2 linked regions of the Rubrivivax gelatinosus IL144 genome follow. Each later gene encodes a partner of the first gene's protein in a complex. Links are inferred from orthologs where the notes say so. Each region holds a gene or a part of one and is shown on either strand. Other genes may lie near its edges.

The links.
Region 2: the proteins of tldD (region 1) and pmbA are in contact, whole or in part, in a solved structure (PDB 5NJ9), measured with the Escherichia coli proteins. The link is inferred for Rubrivivax gelatinosus IL144 from one-to-one orthologs.

The regions. Positions count from the first base shown.
Region 1 is NC_017075.1:68,632-78,921, reverse strand. Bases 2,870-5,694 are described here. They hold tldD (metalloprotease TldD), read left to right. Parts: upstream 2,870-3,462; coding sequence 3,463-4,926; downstream 4,927-5,694. Other genes in these bases: RGE_RS00335 (threonine ammonia-lyase), read left to right, coding at 4,926-5,694; RGE_RS00345 (hypothetical protein), read right to left, coding at 3,035-3,280; rsmI (16S rRNA (cytidine(1402)-2'-O)-methyltransferase), read left to right, coding at 2,870-3,028. Also shown: RGE_RS00370 (NAD(P)-dependent oxidoreductase), read left to right, coding at 1-459; RGE_RS00365 (BON domain-containing protein), read right to left, coding at 494-1,126; RGE_RS00360 (SIS domain-containing protein), read right to left, coding at 1,141-1,698; RGE_RS00355 (YraN family protein), read right to left, coding at 1,750-2,136; more of rsmI, read left to right, coding at 2,129-2,869; more of RGE_RS00335, read left to right, coding at 5,695-6,128; RGE_RS00330 (3-deoxy-7-phosphoheptulonate synthase), read left to right, coding at 6,331-7,467; RGE_RS00325 (EF-hand domain-containing protein), read left to right, coding at 7,522-7,806; RGE_RS00320 (FAD-binding oxidoreductase), read left to right, coding at 7,873-9,282; RGE_RS00315 (SpoVR family protein), read right to left, coding at 9,289-10,290. UniProt on the Escherichia coli protein: Metalloprotease involved in CcdA degradation. Suppresses the inhibitory activity of the carbon storage regulator (CsrA).
Region 2 is NC_017075.1:1,562,664-1,572,932, forward strand. Bases 1,548-4,351 are described here. They hold pmbA (metalloprotease PmbA), read left to right. Parts: upstream 1,548-2,161; coding sequence 2,162-3,541; downstream 3,542-4,351. Other genes in these bases: yjgA (ribosome biogenesis factor YjgA), read right to left, coding at 1,548-2,071; RGE_RS07480 (TRAP transporter substrate-binding protein), read left to right, coding at 3,666-4,351. Also shown: RGE_RS07455 (RNA methyltransferase), read left to right, coding at 1-121; cysE (serine O-acetyltransferase), read left to right, coding at 143-922; mog (molybdopterin adenylyltransferase), read right to left, coding at 924-1,514; more of yjgA, read right to left, coding at 1,511-1,547; more of RGE_RS07480, read left to right, coding at 4,352-4,748; RGE_RS07485 (TRAP transporter large permease), read right to left, coding at 4,841-6,523; RGE_RS07490 (TRAP transporter small permease subunit), read right to left, coding at 6,523-7,116; RGE_RS07495 (TIGR01244 family sulfur transferase), read right to left, coding at 7,208-7,552; RGE_RS07500 (GatB/YqeY domain-containing protein), read right to left, coding at 7,558-8,004; rpsU (30S ribosomal protein S21), read right to left, coding at 8,089-8,301; DNA-binding protein YbiB, read right to left, coding at 8,458-9,423; RGE_RS07515 (GGDEF domain-containing protein), read left to right, coding at 9,734-10,269.

The sequences.
Region 1 (10,290 bases):
GTGATGTGCGGCGGCGACGAGGCCGCGTTCGAGTCCATGAAGCCGGTGGCGCTGGCCTTCGCACGCGCCGTCACGCGCATCGGCGACAGCGGTGCCGGCCAGCTGGCGAAGATGGTCAACCAGATCGCCATCGCCGGCCTGGTGCAGGGCCTGGCCGAAGCCATCGCCTTCGGCCAGCACGCCGGGCTGGACATGCCGCTGGTGCTCGACGTCATCGGCAAGGGCGCGGCGCAGAGCTGGCAGATGGACAACCGCGGCAAGACGATGGTCGAAGGCAAGTTCGACTTCGGCTTCGCCGTCGACTGGATGCGCAAGGACCTCGGCCTGGTGCTCGACGAGGCGCGCCGCAACGGCGCGCGCGTGCCGGTGACGGCGCTCGTCGACCAGTTCTACGCCGAGGTGCAGGCGCTGGGCGGACAGCGCTGGGACACGTCCAGCCTGATCCAGCGCCTGCGCTGAAGACGGGCGGCGGGCCGGCGGCCCGCCCGCTCGTTCAGCGGTTGCCGGAGGCCGGCTCCGAAGGCTGGGTGGCCTTCTGCAGGTTGGCGAGCTCGGCTTCGGAGATCACCTCGAAGACGCGCACGACGCGCTGCACGCCCGAGACCGAGCGCGCCAGGTCGGAGGCGCGCGTCGCCTCGCGTTCGGTGACGCGGCCCATCAGGTAGACCGTCGCGCGTTCGGTGACGACCTTGATCGCCGGCGCCTGCAGGTCCTTGGCGTCGACGAAGGTCGCCTTCACCTTGCTGGTGAGGATGAGGTCATTGGAACGCGAGCTCAGCGAGCTGTTGCCGGCCACCGCCAGCTCGTTGGCGACGCTGCGCACGTTCTCGACGCGGCGCACGGCGCGCTCGACACGCTGGCGGTCGTCCTCGGTCGGCACCTCGCCGGTCAGCAGCACCTGGCGGTTGTAGCTGGTGATGCTGACGTGGCCCAGCGTCGCCAGCTCGCGCACGGCGTTGCCGGCCTTGAGCTCGATGCCTTCGTCCTCGACCTGCGCACCCGAGGTGCGGCGGTCGATGACCATCATGCTGCCGCCGACCATCGCGCCGCCGACGATCAGCGGTGCGCAGGCCGACAGCGTCGTCGCGGCAGCCGCCGCAGCCAGGGCCAGCGCCAGCGGGCGCATCACGAGTCGGGTGTTCACGGTTCCTGTTCTCCCATCAGTTGGAGGTCGATCGCGTCGCACAGGCAGTGCAGCACGAGCAGTTGCAGCTCGAGTGCGCGGCCACCGCGGGCGTGCGGGAGCGCGACCTTGACGTCGGTTTCGGCGAGCTGCGCCGCGACGGCCGCGGCCGCCGCTCCGGTGCCGGCGCTCAGGCCCGCCACCGTCATGTCCTTGTCGTGCGCCGCGGCGATCGCCGCACGCGCCATGCGGCCGTCGCCGTCGGCCGGCTCGATCCAGAACAGCACGTCGCCGGGGTGGCCCAGCGCGAGGATCAGCTGTTCGGCGTCGGCGCCCAGCACCATCGCCGGCAGCGGCGGGCGTTCACGTTCGTAGCCGGCGACCAGACGCTGCGCGAAGTGCAGCGCCAGCGCGGAAGCGGCGCCGCCGCCGCCGATCATCAGCTTGCCGCCGGAGGTGATGGCCCCGACCAGAGCGCCGCAGGCCTCGGCGATCGGGCGCGACAGCGCCTCGGCGGTCTGGTACTTCAGGTCGGCGCTGTCGAAGAATTGCTGCTGGATCCGCTGCTCGAGCATAGGCGCGGGATGATAAGGCCCGGGTTTTTCACGACCCCGCCATCGGCGGGCTCAAGCGGCATCGAACGCCGCCTGAAGCCATTCAACGCGCCCATCGTCAATACAGACGACATCGAAGCGGCACGGCGGCAGCACGCGCCAGCGCAGCAGGTAGTGCTGCGCCGCATAGACGATGCGCGCGCGCTTGCTCGCGCCGATGCTGGCCGCGGCGCCGCCGAAGCCGCGGCTGCGCCTTGAACGCACCTCGACGAAGACCAGCGTGCCGTCGCCGTCGCGCAGGATCAGATCGACTTCGCCGCCGCGCGCGTGCGGGCCGCGGGCGACCCGATAATTGCGCTCCAGCAGCGTCAGGCCGCGCGCTTGCAGCCAGGCCAGCGCCCGAGACTCGGCGGCATCGCCGAGCGCCTTCGTCCCCTGCTCCGACGCGCCCTTGAACATCACGCCCTCCGCGCTGCTCGCCGCAGCCGATGCCGCCGCCGGCGGCCAGCAGTTCCCGCCCGGCGCACTCTACGTCGTCGCGACGCCGATCGGCAATCTCGCCGACATCACGCTGCGGGCGGTGCACGTGCTCGCCCGTGCCGACGCCGTCGCCTGCGAGGACACGCGCGTCGGCGCCCAGCTGCTGCGCCACCTGGGGCTGGACAAGCCGCTGGTCGCGCTGCACGCCCACAACGAACAAGGCGCCAGCGCGACGGTGCTGGCGCGGCTGGCGGCGGGCGAGTCGGTGGCCTACGTCAGCGACGCCGGCACGCCGGCGGTCAGCGACCCCGGCGCGGTGCTGGTGGCGCAGGCCGCGGCTGCCGGCCATCGGGTGATCCCGGTGCCCGGCGCGAGCAGCGCCGTCACCGCGCTCAGCGTAGCCGGCGACACCGTCGGCGCGGGCTTCCGTTTCGTCGGTTTCCTGCCTTCGCGCGGCGGCGAACGCCGCGACGCGCTCGCCGCCTGCCTGGGCGAGCGTTCGACGCAGGTGCTGTTTGAGGCCCCGCACCGCATCGAGGCGCTGGCTGCGGCGCTGGCCGAGGGCGCGCCCGAGCGCCGCGTGACGCTGTGCCGCGAGCTGACCAAGCAGTTCGAGACCGTGGCGACGATGGCCGCCGCCGAGCTACCAGGCTGGCTGGCCGCCGATGCGAACCGGGTGCGCGGGGAGTTCGTGCTGGTGCTGCACGCCCTGCCGGCCGTCGTGGCCGAAGGGCTGGCGCCGTCGGCGCTGCAGACGCTGGAGGTGTTGTTGCGCGAGCTGCCGTTGAAGCAGGCCGTCGCGCTGGCCGCCGAGATCAGCGGCGCGCCGCGCAACGCGCTGTACCAAGAGGCCTTGGCGCGGCGCGGCTGACGGCGCTTACTTGCCGGCCGGGGCGGCGGGGGCAGCCGGGGTCGCCGGCGTGGCGGGCGTCGCGGCGGCAGCCGGGGCGGCCTTCTTCGCCTTGTGCTTGGCCTTGTGCTTCACGGCGTGCTTGGCGGGCGCCGTCGCGGCGGTGTCGGCCGGAGCGGCGGGAGCAGCGGCCGGCGTGGCCGGCTGGGCGAACGCACCGGCGGCGGCGAGCGTCAGACCGGCAGCAGCGATCAGGGTGCGAATCGAGGTCATTCGGATATTTCCTTCGGGGTTTGGCGGTGGGTCACCATGACCCCCGCCTCCAGACAACGCGGGGCGCACGAAAGCTGCGCACATCACGAATGTCAACGCCCGGTAAAGAAGCGTGAAGCGCCATCACGCCGGCGGGGGCTCGGAGGCGACTCCTACAATCTGCGCCCCACCCGGAGGTGCCGATGATCACCCGCGAACCCACCCTCGAACGCCTGGCGATCGCGCAGTCGTCGCTGCTCGAACCCGCCGGCATCGGCGAGGCGCAACTCGCGCGGGCGCTGGCGACGATCGCCGAGCACCGCGTCGACGACGCCGACCTGTACTTCCAGAGCACGCGCCACGAAGGCTGGAGCCTGGAGGAAGGCATCGTCAAGGGCGGCAGCTTCAGCATCGACCAGGGCGTCGGCGTGCGTGCCGTCGCCGGCGAGAAGACCGCCTTCGCCTACAGCGACGACCTGTCCGAAGCCGCGCTGCTGGACGCCGCGCGCACCGTGCGCACGATCGCCGCCGCCGGCCAGAACAAGCGCGTCAAGCTGGCGCGCGCGCCGCGCATCGCCGCCAGCCGCGCGCTGTACGCGCCGATGGACCCGATCGCGACGCTGGACAGCACGCAGAAGGTGGCGCTGCTCGAACGTGTCGAGAAGCTCGCCCGCGCCAAGGACCCGCGCATCGTCCAGGTGATGGCCGGGCTGGCCGCCGAATACGACGTCGTCTTCGTCGCGCGCGCCGACGGCACGCGGGCCGCCGACGTGCGGCCGCTGGTGCGGCTGTCGGTCACCGTGATCGCCGAGCAGGACGGCCGCCGCGAGGTCGGCACCGGCGGCGGCGGCGGGCGTTTCGGCCTCGGCTACTTCCAGGACGCGGTCATCGAAGGCTACGTGCGCCAGGCCGTCGACGCGGCGCTGACCAACCTCGAGAGCCGGCCGGTGCCGGCCGGCGAGATGACCGTCGTGCTCGGCCCCGGCTGGCCCGGCGTGCTGCTGCACGAGGCCGTCGGCCACGGGCTCGAAGGCGACTTCAACCGCAAGGGCTCCAGCGCCTTCTCCGGCCGCCTGGGCCAGCGTGTCGCCGCCCCGGGCGTCACCGTGCTCGACGACGGCACCCTGCCCGACCGCCGCGGCTCGCTGAACGTCGACGACGAAGGCGTGGCATCGAAGCGCAACGTGCTGATCGAGGACGGCATCCTCGTCGGCTACATCCAGGACAGCCTGAACGCGCGCCTGATGGGCGTGAAGCCCACCGGCAACGGCCGGCGCGAAAGCTACGCCCACCTGCCGATGCCGCGCATGACCAACACCTACATGCTCGCCGGCGACAAGCCGCGCGAGGAGATCGTCGCGTCGATGAAGCGCGGCCTCTACGCCACCAACTTCGGCGGCGGCCAGGTCGACATCACGAGCGGCAAGTTCGTGTTCTCGGCCAGCGAGGCCTTCTGGGTCGAGAAGGGCAAGATCCAGTACCCGGTCAAGGGCGCGACGATCATCGGCAGCGGCCCGGATGCGCTCAAGCGCGTCAGCATGATCGGCAACGACCTGGAGCTCGACACCGGCGTCGGCACCTGCGGCAAGGAAGGCCAGAGCGTGCCGGTGGGCGTCGGCCAGCCGACGCTGCGCATCGAGCGCCTGACCGTCGGAGGAACCGCCTGATGGCCGCCGTCGAATACGCCGACATCGAGGCCGCCGCCGGCCGCCTGGCCGGCCACGTGCTGGACACGCCCTGCGTCGAGAGCCGCACCATCGGCCAGATCCTCGGCGCCCAGGTCTTCCTGAAGTTCGAGAACCTGCAGTTCACGGCCTCGTTCAAGGAGCGCGGCGCGCTGAACAAGCTCTGCGCGCTGGTGCAGCAAGGCGTGGCCGGCGTCGTCGCCGCCTCGGCCGGCAACCACGCCCAGGGCGTCGCCCACCACGCCCAGCGTCTGGGGCTGCGCGCGGTCATCGTGATGCCGGTGCACACGCCGACGGTGAAGGTCGAGCGCACGCGCGGCTTCGGCGCGGAAGTCGTGCTGCACGGCGAGACCTTCGACGAGGCGCGCGACCGGGCGCTCGAGATCGCCGCCGAGCAGCGCCTGGAGTTCGTGCACCCCTTCGACGACCCGCTGGTCATCGCCGGCCAGGGCACGATCGGCCTGGAGATGCTGCGCGCCCAGCCCGAGCTGGACACGCTGGTCATCGCCGTCGGCGGCGGCGGGCTGATCAGCGGCATCGCCACCGCGGTGCGCGCGGTGCGCCCGGACATCCGCATCGTCGGCGTGCAGACGGCGCGTTTCCCGGCGATGGTCAACGCCGTCAAGGGCACCCAGCACCCGCAGGGGCTGACGACGATCGCCGAAGGCATCGCCGTCGGCCAGCCGGGCGAGATCACGCGCGCGCTGATCACCGAGCGTGTCGACGACCTGGTGCTGGTCGACGAAGGCGACATCGAGCAGGCCATCGTGATGCTGCTCGAGATCGAGAAGACGCTGGTCGAAGGCGCCGGCGCGGCCGGCCTGGCGGCGCTGCTGAAGGAACCCGAGCGCTACGCCGGGCGCAAGGTCGGCCTCGTGCTCTGCGGCGGCAACATCGACCCGATGCTGCTGTCGGCGATCATCGGCCGCGGCATGGTGCGCGCCGGGCGGCTGGCGCGCATCCGCGTCGGCGCACGCGACACGCCCGGCGTGCTGGCGCGCATCACGACGGTGGTGGCGCAGGCCGGCGCCAACATCGACGAGGTCCACCACCAGCGGGCGTTCTCGACGCTGTCGGCGCAGAACGTCGAGGTCGAACTGGTGCTGCAGACGCGCAACCCGCGCCACGTCGCCGACGTCGTGCAGGCGCTGCAGGCCGCCGGTTTCGGCGCCCAGGCCTACTGATCGCGTCAGCCTGGCGTCCGTTCGAGCGTGCTACATTCGACCCCGATGCGTCCCGCCGCCTATTTCTTTGCCTTCTTTTGGTTCTCGCCCCGTCCGGCGGCTGGAGAGGCAAACGCGTAGACGAACGCACCCGAACCCAGAAAGACCGCCGGAACCCCCGGCGGTTTTTTTTCGCCCGTCCCCGACCACAGGAAGCCCCGTCATGAGCCCGAAATCCGCCGCAGCGACCGAGAGCCGCTACGCGCTGAGCGAGAAGACCAGCCAGACCGACGACCAGCGCATCCGCGACGTCACGCCGCTGCCGCCGCCGGACCACCTGATCCGCTTCTTCCCCATCGCCGGCACGCCGGTCGAGACGCTGGTGTCGGGCACACGGCAGAAGATCCGCCAGATCATGCACGGCGAGGACGATCGCTTGCTGGTCATCATCGGCCCGTGCTCGATCCACGACCCGGCCGCGGCCGTGGAGTACGCCCGCCGCCTGCACGCCGAACGCGAGCGCCACGCCGCCGACCTCGAGATCGTGATGCGCGTGTATTTCGAGAAGCCGCGCACCACGGTCGGCTGGAAGGGCCTGATCAACGACCCCTACCTCGACCAGAGCTACCGCATCGACGAAGGCCTGCGCATCGCGCGCCAGCTGCTCGTCGACATCAACCGCGAAGGCGTGCCGGCGGCCAGCGAGTTCCTCGACGTCATCTCGCCGCAGTACATCGGCGACCTGATCGCCTGGGGCGCGATCGGCGCACGCACGACGGAGAGCCAGGTGCACCGCGAGCTGGCCTCCGGACTGTCGGCGCCGGTGGGATTCAAGAACGGCACCGACGGCAACATCAAGATCGCGACCGACGCGATCCAGGCCGCCGCGCGCCCGCACCACTTCCTGTCGGTGCACAAGAACGGCCAGGTGGCGATCGTCGAGACGCGCGGCAACAAGGACTGCCACGTCATCCTGCGCGGCGGCAAGACGCCGAACTACGACGCCGCCAGCGTCGCCGCGGCCTGCGCCGAGATCGAGGCGACCAAGCTGCCGTGCCGGCTGATGATCGACGCCAGCCACGCCAACAGCAGCAAGCAGCACCAGCGCCAGATCGACGTCATGCGCGACGTCGGCGGCCAGATCGCCGCCGGCAACCGCTGCATCTTCGGCGTGATGGTCGAGAGCCACCTCAAGCCCGGCGCGCAGAAGTTCAGCGCCGGCAAGGACCCGGCCTCGCGCCTGGAGTACGGCGTCAGCATCACCGACGCCTGCATCGGCTGGGACGACTCGGTCGGCGTGCTCGACGGCCTGGCGGCCGCCGTGCGTGCGCGCCGCGAACAACGCCGGCAGGCCGCCTGACGAGCCGGCGGGCGCCCGGTTTGCCCGGGCGCGGCCTCCCGCCCAGGAGACGCCGTGAACCGCCCGCCCCGACTCGTTCGCACGCTCGCCGCGCTGATGCTGGCGCCGCCGCTGATGGCGCAGACGGCGCCCGACGCCCCGGTCGACCCGGTGCGCGCCGCCTTCGACCGTGCCGACACCGACCACGACGGCCGCCTGTCGCGCGCCGAAGCCGCCAAGCTGCCGACTGTCGGGCCGAAGTTCGAGCAGTACGACGAGAACCGCGACGGCTACCTGAGCTTCGAGGAGTACCGCACCGGCTTCCCGGTGGCGCCGGCGGGCACGACGGCCGGCGCTTGACGACTCCTAGAATGCCTGCCCCAGGATGACGCCGCGGCGCGCCGCGCGCGAGGAGTCGAATCGATCGTGAGCGCTGTCCCCCACGATGCCGCCACCGAGGCGCCGCGCCGCCCGCTGCCCGAGACGCTGCTGGCCGCGCTGCGCACGCGTTTCGGCGAACGCTGCAGCACCGCCGAGGCGGTGCGCCTGCAGCACGGCCGCGACGAGTCGCCCTTCCCCGTCACGCCGCCGGACGCCGTCGTCTTCTGCGAGAGCAGCGAGGAGGTCGCCTTCGTCGTTCGCCTGGCCGGCGAACACCGCGTGCCGCTGATCCCCTACGGCACCGGCTCGTCGCTCGAAGGCCATCTGCTCGCCGTGCAGGGCGGCCTCAGCGTCGACGTCTCGCGTTTGACGCGCGTGCTGCGCATCGACGCCGACGACCTGACGGCCACCGTCGAGGCCGGCGTCACGCGCGAACAGCTCAACGCCGAGCTGGGCCTGTTCTTCCCGGTCGACCCGGGCGCCAACGCGTCGATCGGCGGCATGGCCGCCACGCGCGCCAGCGGCACGAACGCGGTGCGCTACGGCACGATGCGCGAGAACGTGCTGGCGCTGACCGTCGTCACCGGCACAGGCGAAGTCGTGCGCACCGGCACGCGCGCACGCAAGTCGGCCGCCGGCTACGACCTGACGCGGCTCTTCGTCGGCAGCGAGGGCACGCTGGGCGTGATGACCGAGCTGACGGTGCGGCTGTATCCGCTGCCCGAGGCGGTCAGCGCCGCGGTCTGCCACTTCCCCGACGTCGCCTCGGCGGTGCGCACGACCATCCAGACCATCCAGCTCGGCGTGCCGATCGCACGCTGCGAGTTGCTGGACGTCAACGCGGTGCGTGCGGTGAACCGCCAGTCGGGGCTGGGCCTGCGCGAGGCGCCGATGCTGCTGATGGAGTTCCACGGCAGCCCGGCGGGCGTGCAGGAGCAGGCCGAGACGGTGCAGGCGATCGCCGCCGAGCTGGGCGGCGAGGACTTCGAATGGGCCGACACGCCCGAAGAACGCAGCCGGCTCTGGGCCGCCCGCCACCGCGCCTACTTCGCCGGCATGCAGCAGCACCCGGGCACCCGCTCGGTGACCACCGACACCTGCGTGCCGATCTCGCGCCTGGCCGAGATCGTCGAAGCCTCCGTGGCCGATGCCGAAGCCAGCGGCCTGCCCTATTACATCGTCGGCCACGTCGGCGACGGCAACTTCCACCTCGCCTACCTGGTGCGCGAAGGCGACGCCGCCCAGCGCGCGACGGCCGAAGCGATGAGCGAACGCATGGTGCGCCGCGCGATCGCGATGGAAGGCACCTGCAGCGGCGAACACGGCGTCGGGCTACACAAGATGGGCTTCCTGGAAGAGGAAGCCGGCGCCGGCGGCATCGCGCTGATGCGGGCGGTCAAGCAGGCGCTGGATCCGCTGGGGATCCTGAACCCGGGAAAGATCTTCCGCGCCTGAACCCCGTCAGGCCTGCGGCGGCGCTGGCACGCTCCAGCGCTTGGTGACGTCGTTGCGCGCGTTGACGCTCTCCAGGTGCACGGCGAAGCCCCAGAGCCGCGCGACGTGCTTGAGCACCTCCTGCGCGTTGTCGTGCAGCGGCCGGTCGTTGTGCTGGAAGTGGCGCAGCGTCAGCGAGCGGTCGCCGCGCAGGTTGACGTTCCAGACCTGGATGTTGGGCTCGCGCGAGCCCAGGTCGTACTGGTGCGACAGCGCCTCGCGCACGCGGCGGTAGCCGGCCTCGTCGTGGATCGCGCTGACTTCGAGTTCGCTCTGCTTCTCGTCGTCGACGATCGCGAACAGGCGCAGCTCGCGCATCAGCTTGGGGCTCAGGTACTGGCCGACGAAGCTCTCGTCCTTGAAGTTGCGCATCGCCTGGTCCAGCGCCGGCAGCCAGGGCGTGCCGGCGATCTCGGGGAACCACTGGCGGTCCTCGTCGGTCGGCTTCTCGCAGATGCGCTGGATGTCGTTGTACATCGCGAAGCCCAGCGCGTAGGGGTTCAGGCCGCTGTAGGCGCGGTGGCCCACCGGCGGCTGGTAGACGACGTTGGTGTGCGACTTCAGCCACTCGATCATCACGCCGTCGGTCAGGAAACCGTCGTCGTACATCGTGTTCAGCAGCTTGTAGTGCCAGAAGGTGGCCCAGCCTTCGTTCATCACCTGGGTCTGGCGCTGCGGATAGAAGTACTGGGAGATCTTGCGCACGATGCGCACGATCTCGCGCTGCCAGGGCTCGAGCAGCGGCGCGTTCTTCTCGATGAAGTACAGCAGGTTCTCCTGCGGCTCCTCGGGGAAACGTTTGCTCTCGGCGGCCGGCGAGTCCTTCTCGGCGCGCCGCGGCAGCGTGCGCCAGAGGTCGTTGACCTGCTGCTGGGCGTAGGCCTCGCGGTCCAGGCGCTCGGACAACTCCTGCGCCAGCGACTTGCGGCTGGGCCGGCGGTAGCGGTCGACGCCGTGGTTGGCCAGCGC
Region 2 (10,269 bases), 1.5 Mb from region 1 along the record:
CGAGGCACCGAAGAAGCTGATGCCGCGGCTCAACCAGCTGGCCAACCGTATGCGTTTGACGCATGAAGAAGTGCAGATCCTGCGAGGAATCGCACGTGCGGCTACACTGAAACGCGACTGATTCCCCCCGGAGCCCACCCTCATGTTCGCCCGTCTGCGAGAGGACATCGCCTGCATCCGCGAGCGCGATCCCGCCGCCCGTTCGACGTGGGAGGTGCTGACCTGTTATCCGGGCCTGCATGCGCTGGTGATGCACCGGCGCGCGCACTGGTGCTGGCTGCATGGTTTCCGCTGGCTGGCGCGTTTCATCTCGCACGTCTCGCGCTGGGCCACCGGCATCGAGATCCACCCCGGCGCGACGATCGGCCGCCGCGTCTTCATCGACCACGGCATGGGCCTGGTGATCGGCGAAACGGCCGAGGTCGGCGACGAGTGCACGCTCTACCACGGCGTGACGCTGGGCGGCACCTCGCTGGAGCGTGGCGCCAAGCGCCACCCGACGCTGGGCCGCGGCGTCATCGTCGCCGCCGGTGCCAAGGTGCTGGGCGGCTTCACCGTCGGCGACGGCGCGCGTGTCGGCTCCAACGCCGTGCTGCTGCAGCCGGTGCCGCCGGGCGCCACCGCGGTCGGCATCCCGGCGCGCATCGTAGTCAAGCACGCCGACGCCGAGCGCGAGGAACGTGCCGCGCGCCTGGGCTTCTCGGCCTACGGCGTCACGCAGGGCGACGACCCGGTGTCGCTGGCGATGAAGGGCCTGATCGACAGCGCCTCGGGCCACGAGCACCAGATCGCGCTGCTGTGGCAGGCGATCGAGAAGCTGGCCGCCCGTTCGCGCGAACTGCCGGCCGCCGACTGCGTGCCGCAGGACGCGCACACGACCGAGCGTTTCGACGCCGACCGCCTGAACCGCCTCGTGAAGTGATTCAGGCCGAGGCCGGCCGCTGTGCGGACTTCGGTCTGAACGCGGCGCAGCGCGCCGGGTCGGTCTCCAGGTACGGCCCGCCGATCAGGTCGATGCAGTAGGGCACCGCGGAGAAGATGCCGCGCACCGGCGGTGTCGCCTGCGGCAGGCCTTCCAGCGTCTCGGCGATGGCCTTGGGCTGGCCGGGCAGGTTGAGGATCAGCGCCTGGCCACGCACCACCGCCGTCTGGCGCGACAGGATCGCCGTCGGCACGAAGGCCAGGCTGATCTGGCGCATCTGCTCGCCGAAGCCCGGCAGCTCGCGTTCGGCGACGTCGCGTGTCGCCTCGGGCGTCACGTCGCGCGGCGCCGGGCCGGTGCCGCCGGTGGTCAGCACCAAGGCGCAGCCGCGCTCGTCGACCAGTTCACGCAGCGTCGCGGCGATCAGCGGCCGTTCGTCGGGGATCAGCCGTTCCTCCCATTCGACCGGGTTGCGCAGCGCCGCCGACAGCCAGGCGCGCAGCGCCGGCAGGCCCTTGTCCTCGTAGACGCCGGACGAAGCCCGGTCGCTGATCGAGACCAGGCCGATGCGCACGGGGTCGAGCGCGCTCACACCGCGTCCCCGATGAAGGGCTTGAGGAACTGGAACAGCTCGCGGAAGTTCTTCGTCTGGCGCTGCTCGACGCTGGCGGCGGCGTCGCGGCGCGCGGCGCGCACCAGGCTGCGCAGGCGCTGCACGTCGGTCTCGGGATGGGCCTGCACCCAGCGCTCGACGGCGCTGTCGTCGGCGATCAGCTCGCTGCGCCAGCGTTCGACCTCGTGCAGCTTCAGCGTCTCGCGCGCCGAGCCCAGCGCGGCGGCGGCGACGGCCTCGCGCAGCACGGCTTCGTCGGCCGAGCGCATCAGCTTGCCGACGTACTGCATCTGGCGGCGCCGGCCTTCGTGCGAGCGCGTGCGGCGGTATTCCTCGATCGCGTCGCGCAAGGCCTCGGGCATCTCGGTGGCGGCCAGGCGCTCGTCGGACAGCGCCGCGAGTTCGACGCCCAGCGCCTGCAGGTCGTGCGACTTCTGCTTGAGCTGGGTCTTGCTGGGGCGATCGTCGTCGTCGGCGTCGTTGCCGCCGCCGTAGGGGAGTTCGAGGCCGCGGTGCGGGGCTGCGCGTCGGGTCATCGCGGTCAGGGTCTTGGAAGCGGGCCGGTATCATAGTCGGGCGCCCCTTTCTCGCACTTCCGAGCCGGTTCCGGCCCGTTCCTCCCCACGATGACGACCTCCAGCGCCCCCGGCTTCGCCTACCGCCGCGAACAGTTCCAGCAGATCGTCGACGACGTTCTCTCCCGGGCGAAGAAGCTCGGCGCCAGCGACGCCGGCGTCGAGGTCTCCGAAGGCGTCGGCCTGTCGGTCTCGGTGCGCAAGGGCGAGCTCGAGAACGTCGAGCGCAACCAGGACAAGTCGCTGGGTGTCAGCATCTACCTCGGCCACCGCCGCGGCAACGCCAGCACCTCGGACTTCTCGCCCGCGGCGATCCAACGCACCGTGCAGGCGGCCTACGACATCGCGCGCTTCACCGCCGAAGACCCGGTGGCCGGTCTGCCCGACGAGCAGGACCTGGCCACGGCCGAAGAGGCCGCGCGCGACCTGGACCTGTTCCATCCCTGGGCGATCGACGCCGCCGGCGCCGCCGAGCTGGCGCGGCGCTGCGAGGCTGCGGCCTTCGCCGTCGACCGCCGCATCACCAATTCCGAAGGCGCCGGCGTCTCGGCGCAGCAGTCGCACTTCTGGGCCGGCAACACGCGCGGCTTCCGCGGCGGCTACGCCAGCTCGCGCCACTACCTGTCGGTGGCGCCGATCGCCTCGCTGCCCGGCCGCCGCCACGACATGCAGCGCGACGCCTGGTACAGCTCGATGCGCGACGCCAGCGAGCTGGCCTCGCCCGAGGCCGTCGGCCGCTACGCCGCCGAACGCGCGCTGTCGCGGCTCAAGTCGCGCCGCGTCGCCACCGCCGAGGTGCCGGTGCTGTTCGAGTCGACCGTCGCGGCCGGGCTGCTGGGCGCCTACGTGCAGGCGACCTCGGGCGGCGCGCTGTACCGCAAGGCCAGCTTCCTGCACGGCTGCCTGGGCGAGAAGGTGCTGCCGGCGCACGTCGACATCGTCGAGGACCCGCACGCCGCCAAAGGCAAGGGCAGCGCGCCCTTCGACGACGAAGGCGTGCGCACCTCGGGCCGCCGCGTCGTCGACGCCGGCGTCGTGCAGGGCTACTTCCTGTCGAGCTACTCGGCACGCAAGCTGGGCCTGCGCACCACCGGTAACGCCGGCGGCTCGCACAACCTGGCGATGACCAGCCGGCTGACGCAGCCGGGCGACGACCTCGACGCGATGCTGCGCCGCCTGGGCCGCGGCCTCTTCGTCACCGAGCTGATGGGCCAGGGCCTGAACTACGTCACCGGCGACTACTCGCGTGGTGCCGCCGGCTACTGGGTCGAGGACGGCCGCATCGCCTTCCCGGTGCACGAGGTGACGATCGCCGGCAACCTGCGCGAGATGCTGGCCGGCATCGCCGCGATCGGCTCGGACGTCTACGTGCAGGGCAGCAAGGCCGTCGGCTCGGTGCTGATCGAGCGCATGAAGCTGGCGGGCGCCTGACGTTGTTGCGGCGCGCCAGCGCCGCCCCCCTGAACGGGAAAACCCCCCGGAGGCCCTGGGGGGCGCTGCCTAGAATCCTGCGCACCCGAACCCTTCAGCGTTCTCGGGATCAGGAGACAGCTTCATGGAACGTCGTTCCTTCGTCCGAGGCGCCGGCCTGGCCGGCGTGCTCGCCGCCGGCAGCGCGCCGGCCATCGTGCATGCGCAGGCCAACATCCGCTGGCGCCTGGCGTCGAGCTTTCCGAAGTCGCTCGACACCATCTTCGGTGCGGCCGAACTGTTCGCCAAGCGTGTCGGCGAGATGTCGGGCGGCAAGTTCCAGATCTCGGTGCACGCCGGCGGCGAGCTGATGCCGCCGTTCGGCGTCGTCGACGGCGTGCAGAACGGCACCGTCGAGATGGCGCACACGGCGCCGTACTACTTCGTCGGCAAGGACATCACCTTCGCGCTGGGCACGGCGATCCCCTTCGGCCTGAACTCGCGCCAGATGACGGCCTGGATGTACGAAGGCAACGGCCTGACGCTGATGCGCGAGTTCTACGCCGCGTACAACATCGTCAACTTCCCCGGCGGCAACACCGGCGCGCAGATGGGCGGCTGGTTCCGCAAGCCGATCACCAAGCTGGCCGACATGAAGGGCCTGCGCTTTCGAACCGTCGGCGTCACCGGCCAGGTGATGGAGCGCCTGGGTGTGGTCGTGCAGGCGCTGCCCGGCGCCGAGATCTACCAGGCGCTGGAAAAGGGCACGATCGACGCCGCCGAGTGGGTCGGCCCCTACGACGACCTGAAGCTGGGCTTCAACAAGGTGGCGCCGCACTACGCCTACCCGGCCTGGTGGGAAGGCGGCCCGCAGCTGGACTTCTTCATCAACAGCAAGGCCTTCGCCGGCCTGTCGGCCGAGTACAAGGCGATGGTGCAGGCGGCGGCCTCCGAGGCCCACGTCGACATGCAGGCCAAGTACGACGCGCGCAACCCGAACGCGCTGCGCCAGCTGGTGGCCGGCGGCACCAAGCTGTTCCGCTTCCCGAAGGACGCGATGGACGAGGCCTTCAAGCAGGCGATGGGCCTGTACGCCGAGCTGTCGACCAAGAACCCGGCGTGGAAGAAGGTCTACACCGACTACTCCAAGTTCCGCAGCGAGCAGAACCTGTGGTGGCGTTTCGCCGAAGCCGGCTTCGACAGCTACATGCAGGCGCAGAAGATCTGAGGCCGCGCGGCCGCACCCAAGCGGCCCGCAGCGCAACGAGAAAGGCCCGCCGTGGCGACACGGCGGGCCTTTTGCTTGGGCGGCCCGGTGACCTACTTGCCGGGCGCGCTGGCCGGCGTGCCGAACAGATCGTCCAGGTTCTCGGTGCTGTCGTCGCGGTTCTCCGCCGGCGGCTGGGCCTCGATGACGATGTTGCTGGTGTCCAGCGCGGCCTTCTTGTCCAGCCCGCCCGAGACCAGGTTCGGGAAGGCGATGACCAGCGCGACCATGATGATCTGGATGATCACGAACGGGATCGCGCCGCGGTAGATCTGCCCGGTCGTCACTCGCCCGATGCGCCGCCCGGTCGGGCGATCGACGTAGTCCTCGGCCGGCGCCACGCTGCGCAGGTAGAACAGCGCGAAGCCGAACGGCGGGTGCATGAACGAGGTCTGCATGTTGATCGCCAGCAGCACGCCCAGCCAGACGAGGTCGATGCCCAGCTTGTCGGCCACCGGCGCCAGCAGCGGCACGACGATGAACGCGAGCTCGAAGTAGTCGAGGAAGAACGCGAGCACGAAGATCAGCACGTTCACCGCGATCAGGAAGCCGACCTGGCCGCCGGGCAGGCCGGTCAGCAGGTGCTCCACCCACTTCGGCCCTTCGACGCCCTGGAAGGTCAGGCTGAAGACCGTCGAGCCGATCAGGATGAACATCACGAAGCACGACAGCTTCATCGTCGTGTCCATCGCCTGGCGCAGCAGTGGCAGCGACAGGCGCCGGCGCCCGACGGCCATCGCCAGCGCGCCGACGGCGCCCATCGCGCCGCCTTCGGTCGGCGTCGCGATGCCCAGGAAGATCGTGCCCAGCACCAGGAAGATCAGCGCCAGCGGCGGGATCAGCACGAAGGTCACGCGCTCGGCCATGCGCGACAGCAGCCGTGCCCGCGCGACGTGGTTGAGCACCGAGAGCGCGAAGGCGATGCCGACGCCCACCGACATCGACAGCACGATCAGCTCGTCGGTCGGCATCTCGTCGGGCCGGGTCTTGGCGAAGGCGATCGCGGCGGCCAGCGAGACCAGCGTCAGCACGCCCAGCGAGCGCAGCCCGGAGCTGCCGTCGTCCTCGCGGATCGTGCGCGCCTCGGCCGGCAGCGCCGGCACCCAGGCCGGGCGCAGGAAGGCCACGCCGATGACGTAGAGCACGTACAGCCCGGTGAGCACGAAGCCGGGGATGAACGCGCCCTTGTACATGTCGCCGACGCTGCGGCCGAGCTGGTCGGCCATGATGATCAGCACCAGCGACGGCGGAATGATCTGTGCCAGCGTGCCCGAGGCGGCGATGACGCCGCTGGCCACGCGCCGGTCGTAGCCGTAGCGCAGCATGATCGGCAGCGAGATCAGGCCCATCGAGATCACCGAGGCGGCGACGACGCCGGTGGTCGCCGCCAGCATCGCGCCGACGAAGATCACCGCGAACGCGAGCCCGCCGCGCACCGGGCCGAAGAGCTGGCCGATGGTGTCGAGCAGGTCCTCGGCCATGCCCGAGCGCTCGAGGATCAGGCCCATGAAGGTGAAGAAGGGCACCGCCAGCAGCGTGTCGTTCTGCAGGATCCCGAAGATGCGCAGCGGCAGCGCCTGCATCAGCGACGGCGGCAGCAGGCCCAGCTCGATGCCGATGAAGCCGAAGACCAGGCCGCAGGCGGCGAGCGAGAACGCGACCGAGTAGCCGACCAGCAGGAACAGCACCAGGCCGGCGAACATGATCGGGGCCATGTTGGCCGAGATGAACTCGATCACTTCTTCGCCCCCTCGGCCTGTTCACGGAGGAAGGCGGCGAGTTCCTCCTCGTCGCTCTTGTCCTTGCCGCGCCGCCCCGGGTCGGGCGCCTGGCCGCGCAGGAAGGCGATGCGTTTGATGAGCTCGGAGATGCCTTGCAGCATCAGCAGCGAGAAGCCGGCCGGCACCAGCGCGTAGACCGGCCAGCGGATCAGGCCGCCGGCGTTGGACGACATCTCCTGGGTCTCGTAGGCCTTGACGACCAGCGGCAGCACCAGGTCGATGACGAGAAAGCCGAAGGGCATCAGAAAGAGCAGGATGCACACCGACTCGACGACGACCTGGGTGCGGCGCGTGAAGCGACCGAGCACGACGTCGATGCGCACGTGCTCCTGGCGCAGCAGCGTGTAGCCCGCGGCGAGCAGGAACACGGCGGCGAACAGGTACCACTGGATCTCGAGAAAGGCGTTCGAGCTGGCGGCGAAGACCTTGCGTGCGACGGCGTTGGTCGCGCTGATCAGCACCATCGCCAGCACGAGCCAGGCGAGGTGGCGGCCGACGAACTCGTTGAGCGCGTCGATCAGCCGGGACAGGCGGAGTAGGGCGGACACGTCGTCTCCAGTGGCGGCCGCTGGCCGCCGCTTGCGTCCGGTGGGCCGGACGTCGTCTCGTGATGCCGGGCGTGCGCCGGCGTGGCCAGGCTCAGAGGGCCGTGGCCAGCTGGTACAGCCGTGCCGACCGGCTGCCGGAGCGGCAGAACATCAGCAGAGGCCGTGGCAGCTCGCGCAGCAGCGCGGCGCAGGCGGCGATCTCTTCGGGCGACTGGTAGCCGCCGTCGACCGGCAGGTGCCGGTACTCCAACCCCGCCGCGCGGGCCGCGGTCTCGATCTCCGCGCTGCTGGGTTGACCGGGCCCGTGTTCGTGGTCGGGCCGGTTGTTGATGACGCTCCTGAACCCGGCGCTGGCCGCCTCGGCCATCGCTTCCGGACTGAGTTGGGGAGCGACGTAGACGTCTGGGGCGATCGCGCGCAGGGCTGGGGCGTTCATGCCCCTTACTTTGCCAGAGCCTGCTTGACCGCGGCGGAGACCAGCGCCATTTCCGCCTTCCCCGCGAGCCGGGTCTTGGCAGCGCCCATCACGCGGCCCATGTCACCCGGGCCGGCGGCGCCGAGTTCGGCCACCAGCGCCGCGATCTCGGCGGCGATCTGCTCGGCCGACAGGCGTTGCGGCACGTAGGCTTCGAGCACCGTGATCTCGGCGCTTTCCTTGGCCACGAGGTCGGGGCGGCCGCCTTGCTCGAAGGCGACGACCGAGTCCTTGCGCTGCTTGATCAGCTTGTCGACGATGGCGATGACCGCCGCGTCGTCCAGCGTCACGCGCTCGTCGACCTCGCGCTGCTTGATCGCCGCCTGCAGCATGCGGATCGTCGAAAGCTTCGCGCTGTCCTTGGCCCGCATCGCGGCCTTCATGTCTTCGCTGATCCGTTCCTTCAGGCTCATGTCTTCGTCTTTCGTCTGACAAAAAGGAAAAGCCCGCAGCGGCGTCCCGCGCGGGCTGTTCGGTGTGGCGCGCGGCCGAAGCTCTTAGTAGAGCTTCTTCGGCAGCTGCATGCTGCGCACGCGCTTGAAATGACGCTTCACCGCGGCGGCCTTCTTGCGCTTGCGCTCGGCCGTGGGCTTCTCGTAGAACTCGCGCGCACGCAGTTCGGTCAGCAGACCGATCTTTTCGATGGTGCGCTTGAAGCGGCGCAGGGCAACGTCGAACGGCTCGTTCTCTTTGACGCGGATGGTGGTCATGTAAGCAGGGATCCCGTGTGGTGTGTGCGCTCGGTGTCTCGGCGGTTCTGGGCTGGCCCAGGCGGCCCGAGATCGACACGCTAGGTGTTTGCCAGCAAAGCGCGCGATTCTAACCGGTTCCTGCCGGGCTTGCCAAGCGCGGCGGCCCCAGGCCGCTCAGACCGCAGCGCCGGCGGCCTCGCAGACGGCCAGCGGCGCCTCCATTTCCTCGAGCGCGCCGAGGATGCACTGCACCTGGCGCGTCAGCGGTGCCGGCGCGGGTTTCTCGCCGCTCAACACCGACTGGATGTAGAGCGCCGTCGTCGCCGCGTCGATCTCGCGCGGCAGCACCGGCAGCTCGGTGACGACGCCTTCGTGCGCCGGCATCGACCACTCGCTGCGCAACTGGCCGCCGATCCAGGTCTCCATTCGCGGCTGGCGGCGCGGGTCGGCGGCGACCTCGCCTTCGGTGCCGCGCAGCAGCATCGCGTCGATGCGCTCGCGCTGCGCCCAGGCGCCCATCAGCGCGCCGAACTCCGGGTGGGTGAAGCTGGCCAGCCGCAGCACGCGTGCACCGCTGCAGGGGTTGAGCATCTTGGCGACCGTGTGGCCGCTGTTGCGCACGCCGACGCTCCAGCGCACGTCCAGCAGTCGCTGCAATGCCGGGCTCAGCGTCGCCGTGCTCACGAAAGCCGGCTCGCGCCGCGCCCAGAAGGCGTGCACGTCGCCCTCGTCCTGCGCCACCGGCATGCCCAGGTCGCGGAAGATCGCCGCCGTCGTCACCCGGGTCGGGTCCTGCGAAGGGCCGTGCACCAGCACGCGCGCGCCTTCCTGGGCCAGCGTCATCGCCAGCAGCGGCGTCAGGTTGGGCAGGCGCCGGGCGCCGTTGTAGGTCGGGATGACGACCACCGGACGTTCGCTGCGAAAGCGGGTGATGCGCGCCTGCGCGGCGGCGAGGAAGCCGACCAGTTCGTCCAGCGTCTCGCCTTTCATGCGCATCGCCAGCGCGAAGGCACCGACCTCGAGGTCCGAGGCCTGGCCGTCGAGCACCGCGCTCATCAGCGTGTCGGCGGCCTCGACCGACAGCGAACGGGCGCCGTTGGCTCCGCGGCCGATCTCCTTGATGTAGCTGGCGATGCCCATGTTTCGTGTCTCCCTAGTTTCAGTTTCGCAAGTTCCGGACCGATGCACCGCTTCTGCCGCGAGGAGTGGGCCTATTGGGGAGCGGCTGGACAGCGGCCGCAATCGGGCCCGATACGGGGTGCGTGGGCCTCCGGCGCTGGCCGGCGCGCGGTCCCGCGGCTGGTGCGGCGGCGCGTCTGCTGGTGCGCGACCGCCCTGTCCAGGGGAAGGCCGCGCGAGCTAGGGGTCCGCTTGCGTCAAAATTGGTGTTTTGCTTGATGCCGTCTGCCGCAGTCGGCGGCTTCCGGCTCTCGCGAAACGAATACCGCCCATGACCGACGTGATCGATTCCGGCCTTGCCGACGCCCGCGTGCCCGCTGCGCTGGCCTCGCTGCTGGACGCTTGGCTGCAGCGCGACGGCGCCCTGGCCGCCATCAAGGACGCGGCCAGCGGACGCTACGAGTTCGCCAACGCCGCGCTGCTGCGTTTCCTGGGCCGCGAGGCCGAGGCCGTCATCGGCCACACCGACGCCGAGCTGTTCGACGCGCCGGTCGTCGGCGCGCTGCGTGCGGCCGACCAGTCGGCGCTGCTGCACGGTGCACCGTTCAGCAGCGAACACCGCATCGAGCGCGACGGCCAGCGCCACGACTTCTCGGTCCTGCGCATCGTCGACGAGCAGGACGGCCGCCGGCGCATCGCCGCGCTGTGGATCGACCTGGCGCCGCAGCGCCACCAGCAGACGCAGCTCGCCACCGCGCTGGCGCAGATCGAGCAACTGCAGAAAGCCAACGAGTCGCTGCGCCGCGAACTTGCCGACCAGGCGCTGCGCGACCCGGCCTCGGGCCTGTACACGCGGGCCCACTTCGA